2 regions of the Senegalia sp. (in: firmicutes) genome follow, and region 1 is predicted to be linked to the other one. Evidence: a T-box and tRNA genes for the amino acid it is inferred to sense, from the RefSeq annotation. Region 1 holds a T-box; the other holds one or more tRNA genes.
The links. The T-box of region 1 lies ahead of thrS (threonine--tRNA ligase). A T-box ahead of a tRNA ligase gene usually reads a tRNA of that ligase, here a tRNA-Thr.

Region 1 (6,319 bases):
TAGAACTTTAACAGGAGCAGCTTTAATGGGATCTATGTTAAAGGGTGATAAAGATAAACTTACTATTCAATTTAGAGGTGATGGACCTATAAACAATATACTTGCAGTTTCTAATAGTAAAGGTGAAGTCAAAGGATATATCTCAAATCCTGATATTGAAGTAGAAGATAGAGTTGATGGTAAGCTCAATGTAGGAGGTGCTGTAGGTTCAAATGGAAAGCTAATAGTAATAAAAGATATAGGGCTTAAAAATCCATATATAGGACAATCTAATATTGTGAGTGGAGAAATTGCAGAGGATTTGGCTAATTACTTCACTACATCAGAGCAACAACCTTCAGCAGTAGCATTAGGTGTACTTGTAGATAAAGATATATCAGTAAAGGCATCTGGTGGGGTTATAGTTCAAGTGCTTCCAAATATTGATGAGGAAGTATTAACAAAACTTGAAAAGAACATCACTATACTTTCTTTTATATCATCGTTGATAGATGAAGGTAGTACTCCAGAAGATATATTAAATCAAGTGTTTGGTGAATTTTCTATGAAAATAACAGAAAAGAAAGAAATGGATTTTGCATGTGATTGTAGTAAGGATCGTATGGAAAGAGCTCTTATAAGTCTAGGAAGAGATGAACTTACACAAATATTAGAAGAAGATAAACAAGCTGAACTAGTATGTCATTTCTGTAATGAAAAATATAATTTTGAAGAAAAAGAAATTAAAGAATTATTAAATTCAATTTAAAACCTAGAGATATTGTTATTATTAAATTTATAAGGGTATATTTATAAATAATGATTACTTAAGGAGGTTTTTTAAAATGAACATATATGAACTAGCTATGAAAATGGAAAAAGAGGGCGAAGAGTATTATAAGGAACAAGCTGAGAAAACAGAAAGTAAGGGTATTCAAAATATTTTTAAAATGATGGCTGATGATGAAAGGAGACATTATGAAATAATAAAGAACATAAAAGAAAATTATTTTGATTGTAATACTACTATGAAAATAGAAGATGTAGATACTATCTTTACTGAGAGATTAAATGAAAATACTTCATATGAAGAAGAATCAAAAAATGACGATTTTTTATATGCTAAGATAAATATATCAGATACTGTAAGAGCATATAGGCATGCATTAGAATTAGAAAAAGAAAGTATAGAGTATTATCAAAAGCAATTTGATGATGCTAAAGATGAATGTGACAAGAAAATATTTGAAAGATTGATAATTGAAGAAAAGAAGCATTATCAAACTATAGATAACATGTTAGATCATGTAACAAAATCAGAGCGATGGTTAGAAGATGCTAGATTTAATAATATGGAAGAGTATTAAAAATAGAGACAAATCCTAGGATTTGTCTCTATTTTTGTACTTCATCTACCCATTCTTTTGCTTCTATTACTTGATCAATACCTGGTATTGGTACCTTAGCTACTCCTTCTTCATGATGAATATCTAATATAGCTTGTTTTGAATTTCTCTTTTCAAAAATTATTTTTTTCTTTTGATTTTTTATTTCTTTTTTCATAATAAATCACCTCACTTATATTATTACCATATAGGTGAGATAATATTTTATAAATATAAAAATAAAAAATATTGACTAGAAAAAAAACTTATGCTATAATTAATTTTGTGCTAAAACATATGGCGGCATAGCCAAGTGGTAAGGCCGAGGACTGCAAATCCTCTACCCTCAGTTCAAATCTGGGTGCCGCCTCCAAAAAAATTAAAACTCTTAATAATATTATTGCATATAATATTATTAAGAGTTTTTTTGTTATAAATAATTACAGTAAAAATTCCATTAATTTGCATTTAATGTAAACTAATAATTTGAATAAGAGCAAGCATTAAACACATACTACTAATACGCTAGAAAGGAGTGATGAAATGTATTGTTTAACAATTGAATATGATGATCAAATCTGTGATATTTCAACTATTTTAAATAATAGATTCAAAAATATAAATTCTATAGTGGATATAAAAGGAGATATATGTAAGGTCGGGAATTTATCAAAAATAAGATATTTAATAAAAGATAAAAATAAAGCTGATGAAGTTGCAATAAAAAAAATAGTTAATAATATTATTGCAAGTGAGTTAGTAGATCTTATCATATCTAAATATCAATATAATATGATAAAAAAAGAAATTTTAAATAAAAAAAGTTGGTTTCAAGATAAAGATATAAATCTTTTATATAATAAAAGTTTAGATTATATAGAAAATAGATATGAAAACTATAATTTAATCACATCTAATATAAGTAAAAGAGCTAATATAAATAAAATAATATTAGATTATTTAAATAATAATGATATTTTAAATATAGAAGGATTTATAAACTTTAGATTAGAATTTTTAAAACAAATCATAAAAAATACAGTCAATGATATAACTGAAGAATTTGTAGTAGAAAAAGAATTTGAAGATTTTATAAATATGTTAAAATATTTTGTAGATATACAAACGGCGAAATTTGAAACTGTAAATATATTTTTTATGAAAAACAAAAGATATCTCTTGTATGATGAAAATATGAGAATGATTAATAATGAATATTTAAAAGAAATAGCTGATGAAATGGAAAACAATGAAATGGGATATGATGACCTTTTAATAAGTTCTTTGATAACTATTGCTCCAAATAAAGTAATGATTCATTTAGGAGATAGAAAAGAAGATGAAGCTATAAAGATAATAAAAAATATATTTGAGAAAAATGTAATATTATGCGATGGTTGTAACTTATGTAATATAGGCCATAGAATAGATATTCATAGGAAATATTAGGAAAATAGGGTTTTGCCCTATTTTTTTAATGCAAAAAATATGATATAATGTCTTAGTTAAGAAATATAAGAGGTGAATAAAATGGCGATACTTGAAATAATGATAATGATGATTATAGGAGGACTTATAGGTTGGCTTACAAATATAGTGGCTATTAAATTACTTTTTAGACCACTATATCCTATAAATATACCCTTAATTAATTTTAAGATACAAGGTTTAATACCTAAAAGAAAAGAAGAAGTAGCAAAAAGTATAGGTATAGTAGTTGAAGAAGAGCTTTTATCTATAAATGAAATAATTGATAAGGCTATAGAAGAAGATGATATATATAAGATAAAGATAAAAATCATGCAAAAAATCAATGAAATAGTAGATAATAAGATGCCTTCTATAATACCATCAACTGTTAAAAAAATGATATTAAGTTATGTAAATGATTTTATAGCTAAAGAAGGAGATAAAACTATAAAGGAATTAATTGATGAAATGATTGATAAGACAATTGAAAAGGTGAAAATTTCTGAAATAGTAGAAGAAAAAATAAACAATTATGAAATACAAAAGGTTGAAGAGATAATAATTGCAATTGCAAAAAAAGAACTTAAACATATAGAAATATTGGGTGGTATATTAGGACTTTTAATAGGAGCTATTCAAGGTATATTAGTATTTTTTATTTTTTAGATAGTATAAATATATTTGACAAGTAGCATAATAAGAGGTATAATAATATAAATATATTTATAATAACATTGAAGGGTCGAGTAAATTGAAAACAGTTTAAAGAGAGGAAATGCATAAGCTGAAAGTATTTCTAAATATGTTCAATTGAAAACTAACCTGGAGTTGAGTCTGAACCTTTAAGGGTAAAGATTTCCGCTGATCACGTTAAGATTTTAAAGCAAAAACAAGGGTGGAACCGCGAAGTAAACCTCGCCCCTAGACTTAAGTCTAGGAGTGAGGTTTTTTTAATTGCAAAAATAAGGAGGATGAATATGGATAAAATTAAAATTTCTTTACCAGATGAATCAATAAAAGAATATGAAGAAAAAGTAACTCCCATGCAGGTTGCTAAAGGTATAAGTGAAGGTCTAGCACGCGTTGTAACTGGTGCAAAAGTAAATGATGAACTCGTAGGATTAGATGAAGAAATAGATTCAGATGCTGATTTAACATTGTTAAAGTTCAATGATGATGGAGGAGAGGAAGTATTTAGACATACTAGTTCTCACATACTAGCTAATGCAGTAAAGAGATTATTTCCTGATACAAAACTTGCTATAGGGCCTGCAATAAAAGATGGTTTTTATTATGACTTTGATACAGAGCATAGATTTAGTGAAGATGACTTAGAAAAAATAGAAAAAGAAATGAAAAAAATAGTAAAAGAAGATTTATCTATGGAAAAATTTGTACTTCCACGAGATAAAGCAATTGAATATTTAAAAGAACAAGGTGAAGATTATAAAGTAGAATTAGTAGAAGATTTACCAGAAGATGAAGAAATATCATTTTATAAACAAGGTGATTTCATAGATTTATGTAGAGGACCTCATCTTCCAAGCACTAAGAAAGTTAAAGCATTTAAATTATTAAATGTAGCTGGTGCATACTGGAGAGGCGATGAAAACAGAAAAATGCTTCAAAGGATATATGGTACTTCTTTTGAAAAGAAAAAGGATTTAGATGCATATATAGAACGTATGGAAGAAGCTAAAAAAAGAGATCATAGAAAACTTGGCAAAGAATTAGGCTTATTTACTATATTAGAAGAAGGGCCAGGATTTCCATTTTTCTTACCAAAAGGAACTGAACTTAAAAATACTCTTTTAGATTTTTGGAGAGATCTTCATAAGAAAAAAGATTATGTGGAAATTGAAACTCCATTAATATTAAATAGGAAATTATGGGAAACATCTGGTCACTGGAATCACTATAGAGAAAACATGTATACAGTAAAAATTGATGAAGAAGATTACGCTATAAAACCGATGAATTGTCCTGGTGGAATGCTAGTTTATAAAAATGAATTACATTCTTATAGAGATTTTCCAATGAGAGTAGCTGAAATTGGTAGAGTTCATAGGCATGAATTATCTGGAGTTTTACATGGGCTTATGAGAGTTCGTGCATTTACTCAAGATGATGCTCATATATTCATGTTGCCAGAACAAATAAAAGATGAAATAAAGAATGTGGTAAATAAAATAGATGAAATTTATACTACTTTTGATTTTAAATATAATATTGAATTATCCACTAGACCTGAAAACTCAATGGGTGCTGAAGAAGACTGGGATATGGCTGAAACTGCACTAAGAGAAGCTTTAGAAGAGTTGGGGGTAGATTATATATTAAATGAAGGAGATGGAGCTTTTTATGGTCCTAAAATAGATTTCCATTTAGAAGATGCTATAGGAAGAACTTGGCAATGTGGTACTATACAATTAGATTTCCAATTACCTCAAAGATTTGATTTATCATATATAGGTGATGATGGAGATAAGCATAAACCAATTGTAATTCATACTGCTGCATTTGGTAGTATTGAAAGGTTTATAGGTATATTAATAGAGCATTACGCTGGTAAATTCCCAACTTGGCTTGCTCCAGTTCAAGCTACTATACTTCCTATATCTGATAAATTTAATGATTATGCTAGAGAAGTTAAAAAAGAACTTAGAAAAAATGGTATAAAAGTAGAATTAGATGATAGATCAGAAAAAATTGGATATAAAATAAGAGAAGCTCAATTACAACAAATTCCTTATATGCTTGTTGTAGGTGAAAAGGAAGCAAGTGAAGAAAAGGTATCAGTTAGATCAAGAAAAGATGGAGATACGGGTGCTATGAAAGTAAATGAATTTATAGAGAAGATAGTAAAAGAAATAAAGGAAAAAAAATAGCATAATTAAAGACACCGCTAGCGGTGTCTTTAATTTGCTGTTTTACTTAAATTACTATGCTTTTTAAAGATGACATTTAATTCTTCTAAATCCATAGTTTCTTTTTCTAAAAGGAAAGATGCAACATCTACTAAGATATCTTTGTTAGTTTTTATTATATCTAGAGATTTTTCATAACATTCTTCCATTATTGCTTTTATTTCTTTGTTTATTGAATCCATAGAGTATCTTATATGAGTTTCATCAATAGACATATTACCTAAAGAACTCATTCCATAATTACAACCCATATTACTAGCTAAATTAGTTGCTTTTTTCAAATCATTTTGTGCTCCTGTTGTTACTTCATCAAAACAAATTTTTTCTGCTGCTCTACCACAAAGTAATACTATTATCTTGTTATATAATTCTTTTTCAGTTAAAAGATATCTTTCCTCATCTGGGAAATTTAGCACGTAACCAAGTGCTTGACCTCTTGGAACTATAGATATTTTTTGTATTAAATCTGAATTTAATAGTTTGCTTGCAATTGCATGACCTGCTTCATGATGTGCTACTATATTTTTTTCTTTTTTTAGTACAGTAGGATGTTTAACT
Region 2 (6,319 bases), on a different contig from region 1:
ACAAGTGTAAAAGAAATTGCAGATAAGTTTATAGCTGAATATATTACTGATGCTAAAAATTTAAATATATCAGAAGAAGAAACAATTCATCCAAGAGCTACAGAAAACATAGATGAAATAATAGAATTCATAAAAGAATTAGAAGAAAAAGATTTTGCATATAAGGTAGGCGGAGATGTATATTTTGATATAAGTAAGGCTAAAAATTATGGTAAATTATCAAATAAAAAAATAGAAGAGTTGCAGTCTGGAGCTAGAATTGGTGTTAATTCAGAAAAAAGAAATCCTGTAGACTTTGCTCTTTGGAAGAGTAAGAAGCAAGGAGAACCTTTTTGGGAAAGTCCATGGGGAGAAGGAAGGCCTGGATGGCATATTGAATGCTCTGTAATGGCAAGAAAATATTTAGGAGATACTATTGATATTCATGCAGGTGGACATGATTTAGAATTTCCTCATCATGAAAATGAAATAGCTCAATCTGAAAGCCTTACAGGAAAGCCATTTGCAAATTATTGGATGCACAATGCAATGATAAATGTAGAAGATATCAAAATGAGTAAATCTAAATTTAATTTCTTTACAGTAAGGGGTGTAAGTGAGGAATATGATTTAGAAATAGTAAGATATTTCATACTTTCAAGTCACTATAGAAGTCCTATAAACTTTAGTAGAGAAATATTAGAACAATCAAAAAATGGATTAGAAAGACTCTATAATGGAAAGAACAAATTAGAGGATTTGTTAGGCATACTTAACAAAGAAAATTCACATTTAGATGAAGAATCAAAAGAAGCAATAGATAAATTTAAAAAAGAATTTGATGAAAGTATGGAAGATGATTTAAATACTGCTGATGCCTTATCTAAAATGTTTGAGCTTATAAAATATACTAATACAAATTTAAATAGCAAAAGTTCATACAAAACAGTTAAATATAGCTATGATATACTTATGAATCTAAGCAATGTATTGGGACTTTTATATAAGAAAGATGAAATTTTAGATGAAGAAATAATGAATTTAATAAAAAAAAGAAATGATGCTAAAAAGAACAAAGAATATAAATTAGCAGATGATTTAAGAGATCAATTAAAAGAAAAAGGTATAGTATTAGAAGATACAAAGGAAGGAACTAAATGGAAAAAACAAATATAGGAGATAAACAAAATAAAAATTGGACTGTGAGAGAAGTTAATTTGCTCTCTCCACTCCAATTAGCATATATAGGTGATGCAGTCTATGAAGTATTTATTAGAAGGTATCTATTAGAAGATAGAGTGCTTTCTGTAAATGAGCTTCATAAAAAGGCAATTGAATTTGTAAAAGCAAAAGCTCAATCAGATATAGTTCATAAATTAATGGATAAACTTACTGATGAAGAATTATCTATAGTAAAAAGGGGTAGAAATAAAAAATCAGCAACTGTACCTAAAAATGCTAATATGTCTGATTATAGATATGCAACAGGCTTTGAAGCTTTAATAGGATATCTGTATTTATTAGATAGACAAAGTAGAATAGAAGAGATATTCAATATAATAATAAAAGATTTAATATAAGGAGTGGTTAAAAATGAGTACGAATGATTATATAGAAGGTAGAAATCCTGTAATAGAAGCACTTAAATCAGGAAGAGAGATTGAAAAATTATTTATAGAAGATGGCAGTAAAACAGGTTCTATAAATGAGATTAAAAAACTAGCTAAATCTAGAGGTATAGTTATCCAATATATTCATAAAAATAAATTAAATCAAATGAGTAGTACAAGCTCACATCAAGGGGTTATAGCTGTTTCTTCAAGTCATACTTACAAAAACTTGGAAGATATCTTTGCTCTTGCAAAAAGCAAAAATGAAGATCTTTTTATAATAATATTAGATGAAATAAAAGACCCTCATAATTTAGGCTCTATAATGAGAACTGCAGAATGTGTTGGAGCTCATGGAATAATAATCCCTAAGAGAAGATCAGTTGGACTTACCTCTACTGTAGCTAAAACTTCAGCTGGAGCTATAGAATATATGCCGGTAGTAAAAGTATCTAATATAGCAAATACTATTGATGTATTAAAGGAAGAAGGTATTTGGATATATGGAGCAGACATGGATGGTGAAAGACCTTATTATGAAAACAAACTCACAGGACCTATTGCGCTTGTAATTGGAAGTGAAGGTAGCGGGATTGGAAGATTGGTAAAAGAGAAATGTGACGAGCTAGTTAAAATTCCTATTATGGGGAAAGTATCTTCTTTAAATGCTTCTGTTGCAGCTTCAATTATAATGTATGATGTTAATAGGCAAAGAGGATTGAAAAAATGAGATGGGATCAAATAAAAAGGAATATTTATTTATAGATGGATATAATATTATAAATAGTTGGGCTAGACTCAAATCTGCAAGTGAAGTAAATTTAGATAATTCAAGAAATGAACTTATAGAAATTATGGCGGAATATCAATCTTTTACTGGGATTAATGTAATAATAGTATTTGATGCGCATCTATTAAAGGGTGGGAATCAAAAAGAAGAAAAAACTTATGGACTTATTGTTGTATACACAAAAGAACATGAAACTGCTGATAGTTATATAGAGAAAAAATTAGACCAAATGGGTAGAAATAAAGCTGTTAGAGTGGCTACTTCTGACTGGGTAGAACAACAAGTAATATTAAGTAGGGGTGGTACTAGAATATCAGCTAGGGAACTAGAAATTGAGGTTGATAAAATAAAAGGTGCTATTAAAAAAGAAAAAGATAAAAAAAATAGTTATAAAAGAGGAGTCCTAGGGGAAAGGTTAAATAAAGAAATATTAGAAAAATTTGAGAAAATGAGAAGAAAACTGTAAAAATCTTGACTCTAGACTTGTGCCTAATATATAATAAGTATATAAGTATGAGATTTCAGGGGATATCTGGAGGAGATGTTAGTGGGAATAACCAATGTTTACCCATTAATGGGTGATGAAGAAGCGGTAAAAAGGGCAAAAGATGGAGATAATATTGCTTTGGAATATTTACTTAAAAAGTACAAATATTTTGTCAGATCTAAAGCAAGGAGTTATTTTTTGATAGGAGCAGATAGGGAAGATATAATACAAGAAGGCATGATAGGCTTATATAAATCTATAAGAGATTATGATGTAGATAAATTAGCTTCTTTTAGAGCCTTTGCTGAACTTTGTATTACAAGACAAATTATAACTGCTATTAAAACAGCAACAAGACAAAAACATATGCCTTTAAATTCTTATATATCACTAAACAAACCTTTATATGATGAGGAATCAGACAAGACCTTGATGGATATGATTTCAGGTGCTAAGATTACAAATCCAGAAGAACTTATGATTTCTAAAGAAGAATTAGCTAGAATAGAACAAAAGATAGGTCAAACACTAAGTGTATTAGAGCTTGAAGTTTTATTATCTTACTTGCAAGGTAAATCATATCAAGAAATAGCTATTAGTTTGGAAAGGCATGTAAAATCAATTGATAATGCACTTCAAAGAATCAAAAGAAAATTAGAGAAAGATTTACCTGTTTAATCTATTGACATTCAAAAATTAACATAGTACAATAATTTACAGTAGATTTAAATGCCCACGTAGCTCAGTAGGTAGAGTACTTGCATGGTAAGCAAGAGGTCACCGGTTCAATCCCGGTCGTGGGCTCCAAAAAATAACTTAAGGAGGATTAATAATGGGAAAAGCAAAATATGAAAGAAATAAACCACATGTTAACGTAGGAACAATAGGTCATGTTGACCATGGTAAAACTACATTAACAGCAGCAATATCAGCAGTATTAAACAACAGACTAGGAACAGGTGCAGCAACATCATTTGACAATATAGATAAGGCACCAGAAGAAAGAGAAAGAGGAATTACAATATCAACATCTCACATAGAGTATGAGACAGAAAACAGACATTATGCACATGTTGACTGCCCAGGTCATGCTGACTATGTAAAGAACATGATAACAGGAGCAGCACAAATGGATGGAGCGATATTAGTAGTATCAGCAGCAGATGGACCAATGCCACAAACAAGAGAGCATATACTATTATCACGTCAAGTAGGAGTACCAGAAATAGTAGTATTCTTAAACAAGGCAGATATGGTAGATGATGAAGAATTAATCGAACTAGTAGAGATGGAAGTAAGAGAATTACTATCAGAATATGAATTTGATGGAGACGACATTCCAGTAGTAGTAGGATCAGCTCTAAAAGCATTAGAAGACCCAGCAGGAGAGTGGGGAGATAAAATAATGGAATTAATGGAATCAGTAGATGAGACAATTCCATCCCCAGAGAGAGAAATAGACAAAGACTTCCTAATGCCAGTAGAAGATGTATTCTCAATCACAGGAAGAGGAACAGTAGCAACAGGAAGAGTAGAAAGAGGAATATTAAAAGTACAAGATACAGTAGAACTAGTAGGACTTACAGACAAGCCAAGACAAGTAGTATGTACAGGAGTAGAGATGTTTAGAAAATTATTAGATCAAGCGCAAGCAGGAGATAATATAGGAGCACTTCTAAGAGGAATCCAAAGAGATGAAATTGAAAGAGGCCAAGTATTATCAAAGCCTGGAACAATAACACCACATACTAAATTCAAATCTGAAGTATATGTATTAAATAAAGATGAAGGTGGACGTCACACACCATTTTTCAATGGATATAGACCACAGTTTTTCTTTAGAACAACAGATGTAACAGGAGCAATCCAGTTAGAAGAAGGCGTAGAAATGGTAATGCCAGGAGATAACGCACAGTTTACAATAGAACTTATTACACCAATAGCAATGGAAAAAGGACTTAAATTTGCTATACGTGAAGGTGGAAGAACAGTTGGAGCTGGAGTAGTTAGTGAGATAATAGAATAGTTTAAATATGTAAAGGCTAAAAACTAGGTCTTAATAGACCTAGTTTTTTATTGACATATTAAGATTTTTGTGATAATTTATATATTGGACTAACAATGAATTAAAATGATATAATTTAAAAGTTATTCATATTAAGTACTGATAGTTATTATGCCTAGATTAATAATACTATAGGTATTAAGGCGTAGGAGGTGTGTTTTAATGAGAGATAAAATAATTTTAGCCTGCACTGAATGTAAGCAAAGAAATTATACAACAACAAAGAACAAAAGATTACATCCTGATAGAGTAGAGATGAAAAAATATTGCAAATTCTGTAAAACTCATACAAATCACAAGGAAACAAAATAATTCCTTTTACTAAATTGATTAAGAATTATTAAATTGATCAATATTAATAAAGGTAAGGATGTGAAATTATATGGCAGCTCAAGCTGAAACGAAAAAAAATACCTTTAAAAAAGTCAAATCATATTTTAGAGGTGTAAAGGCAGAAATAAAGAAAGTTAGTTGGCCTAATAGAAAAGAATTAATAAATCATACAGCAGTAGTTATAGCTTTATGTACTGTAGTAGGGCTTATCATATGGTTATTTGATACTTTAGTAAAAGGCTTATTATCATTTATAATTGGTTAATAAAAAGCGAGGGAGGGGTTGGCCACGGATATGTCAGAAAAGGCCCAATGGTATGTAGTACATACTTATTCTGGTCATGAAAATAAAGTTAAAGCGAATATAGAAAAGTTGGTTGAAAATAGAGCTATGCAAGATATAGTACCTGAAATACTTGTACCTATGGAAGAGTATGTAGAAGTAAAAGATGGCAAGAAAAAGGTCAAAGAAAGAAAAAAATTCCCTAGCTATGTTATCGTTAAAATGGTAATGACTGATGAATCATGGTATCTTGTTAGAAATACAAGGGGTGTTACAGGTTTTGTAGGTCCTGGATCTAAACCAATACCTTTAACTCCTGAGGAAGTAAAAAATATGGGTGTGCAAGATGCACTTCCACAGATTGATATCAAAATAGACGATTCTATAAAAGTAATATCTGGACCTTTTGAAAAATTCATGGGTGCAGTAAAAGAAATAAACACTGAAAAAAGAAAGCTCAAAGTTTTTATTTCTATGTTTGGAAGAGAAACACTTGTAGAACTTGATTTTGATCAAGTACAAAGCTTATAAAGAGTATTTTACTCTTTTTAATAGTCTTATTAGAGACAAATAAATAAGGAGGTGTAACAGGTATGGCTAAAAAAGTTCAAGCTGTAGTTAAGTTACAAATTCCAGCTGGTAAAGCAACTCCAGCACCACCAGTAGGTACTGCTTTAGGACCACATGGTGTTAACATTATGGGATTTTGTAAAGAATTTAATGCAAAAACTGCTGATCAACCTGGTATGGTAATTCCAGTTGTTCTTACAGT

Region 2: it has a tRNA-Thr gene. The T-box ahead of thrS (threonine--tRNA ligase) is inferred to sense a tRNA for this amino acid. The anticodon was not compared.

What each region holds. Positions count from the first base shown of each region.
Region 1 covers NZ_JBQCYD010000021.1:487-6,805, reverse strand. Annotated here, with positions in the region: gene hslO (Hsp33 family molecular chaperone HslO) at 1-748, shown strand, start outside; gene ACTHUW_RS07345 (ferritin-like domain-containing protein) at 825-1,346, shown strand; gene ACTHUW_RS07340 (CDIF630_02480 family spore surface protein) at 1,375-1,542, opposite strand; tRNA gene ACTHUW_RS07335 (tRNA-Cys) at 1,664-1,737, shown strand; gene ytxC (sporulation protein YtxC) at 1,908-2,813, shown strand; gene ACTHUW_RS07325 (DUF445 domain-containing protein) at 2,895-3,500, shown strand; T-box leader at 3,560-3,760, shown strand; gene thrS (threonine--tRNA ligase) at 3,812-5,722, shown strand; gene ACTHUW_RS07315 (AAA family ATPase) at 5,752-6,319, opposite strand, start outside.
Region 2 covers NZ_JBQCYD010000020.1:33,505-39,823, reverse strand. Annotated here, with positions in the region: gene cysS (cysteine--tRNA ligase) at 1-1,155, shown strand, start outside; gene ACTHUW_RS07285 (Mini-ribonuclease 3) at 1,137-1,559, shown strand; gene rlmB (23S rRNA (guanosine(2251)-2'-O)-methyltransferase RlmB) at 1,573-2,319, shown strand; gene ACTHUW_RS07275 (NYN domain-containing protein) at 2,321-2,845, shown strand; gene sigH (RNA polymerase sporulation sigma factor SigH) at 2,927-3,544, shown strand; tRNA gene ACTHUW_RS07265 (tRNA-Thr) at 3,598-3,673, shown strand; gene tuf (elongation factor Tu) at 3,699-4,892, shown strand; gene rpmG (50S ribosomal protein L33) at 5,094-5,243, shown strand; gene secE (preprotein translocase subunit SecE) at 5,314-5,529, shown strand; gene nusG (transcription termination/antitermination protein NusG) at 5,560-6,078, shown strand; gene rplK (50S ribosomal protein L11) at 6,141-6,319, shown strand, end outside.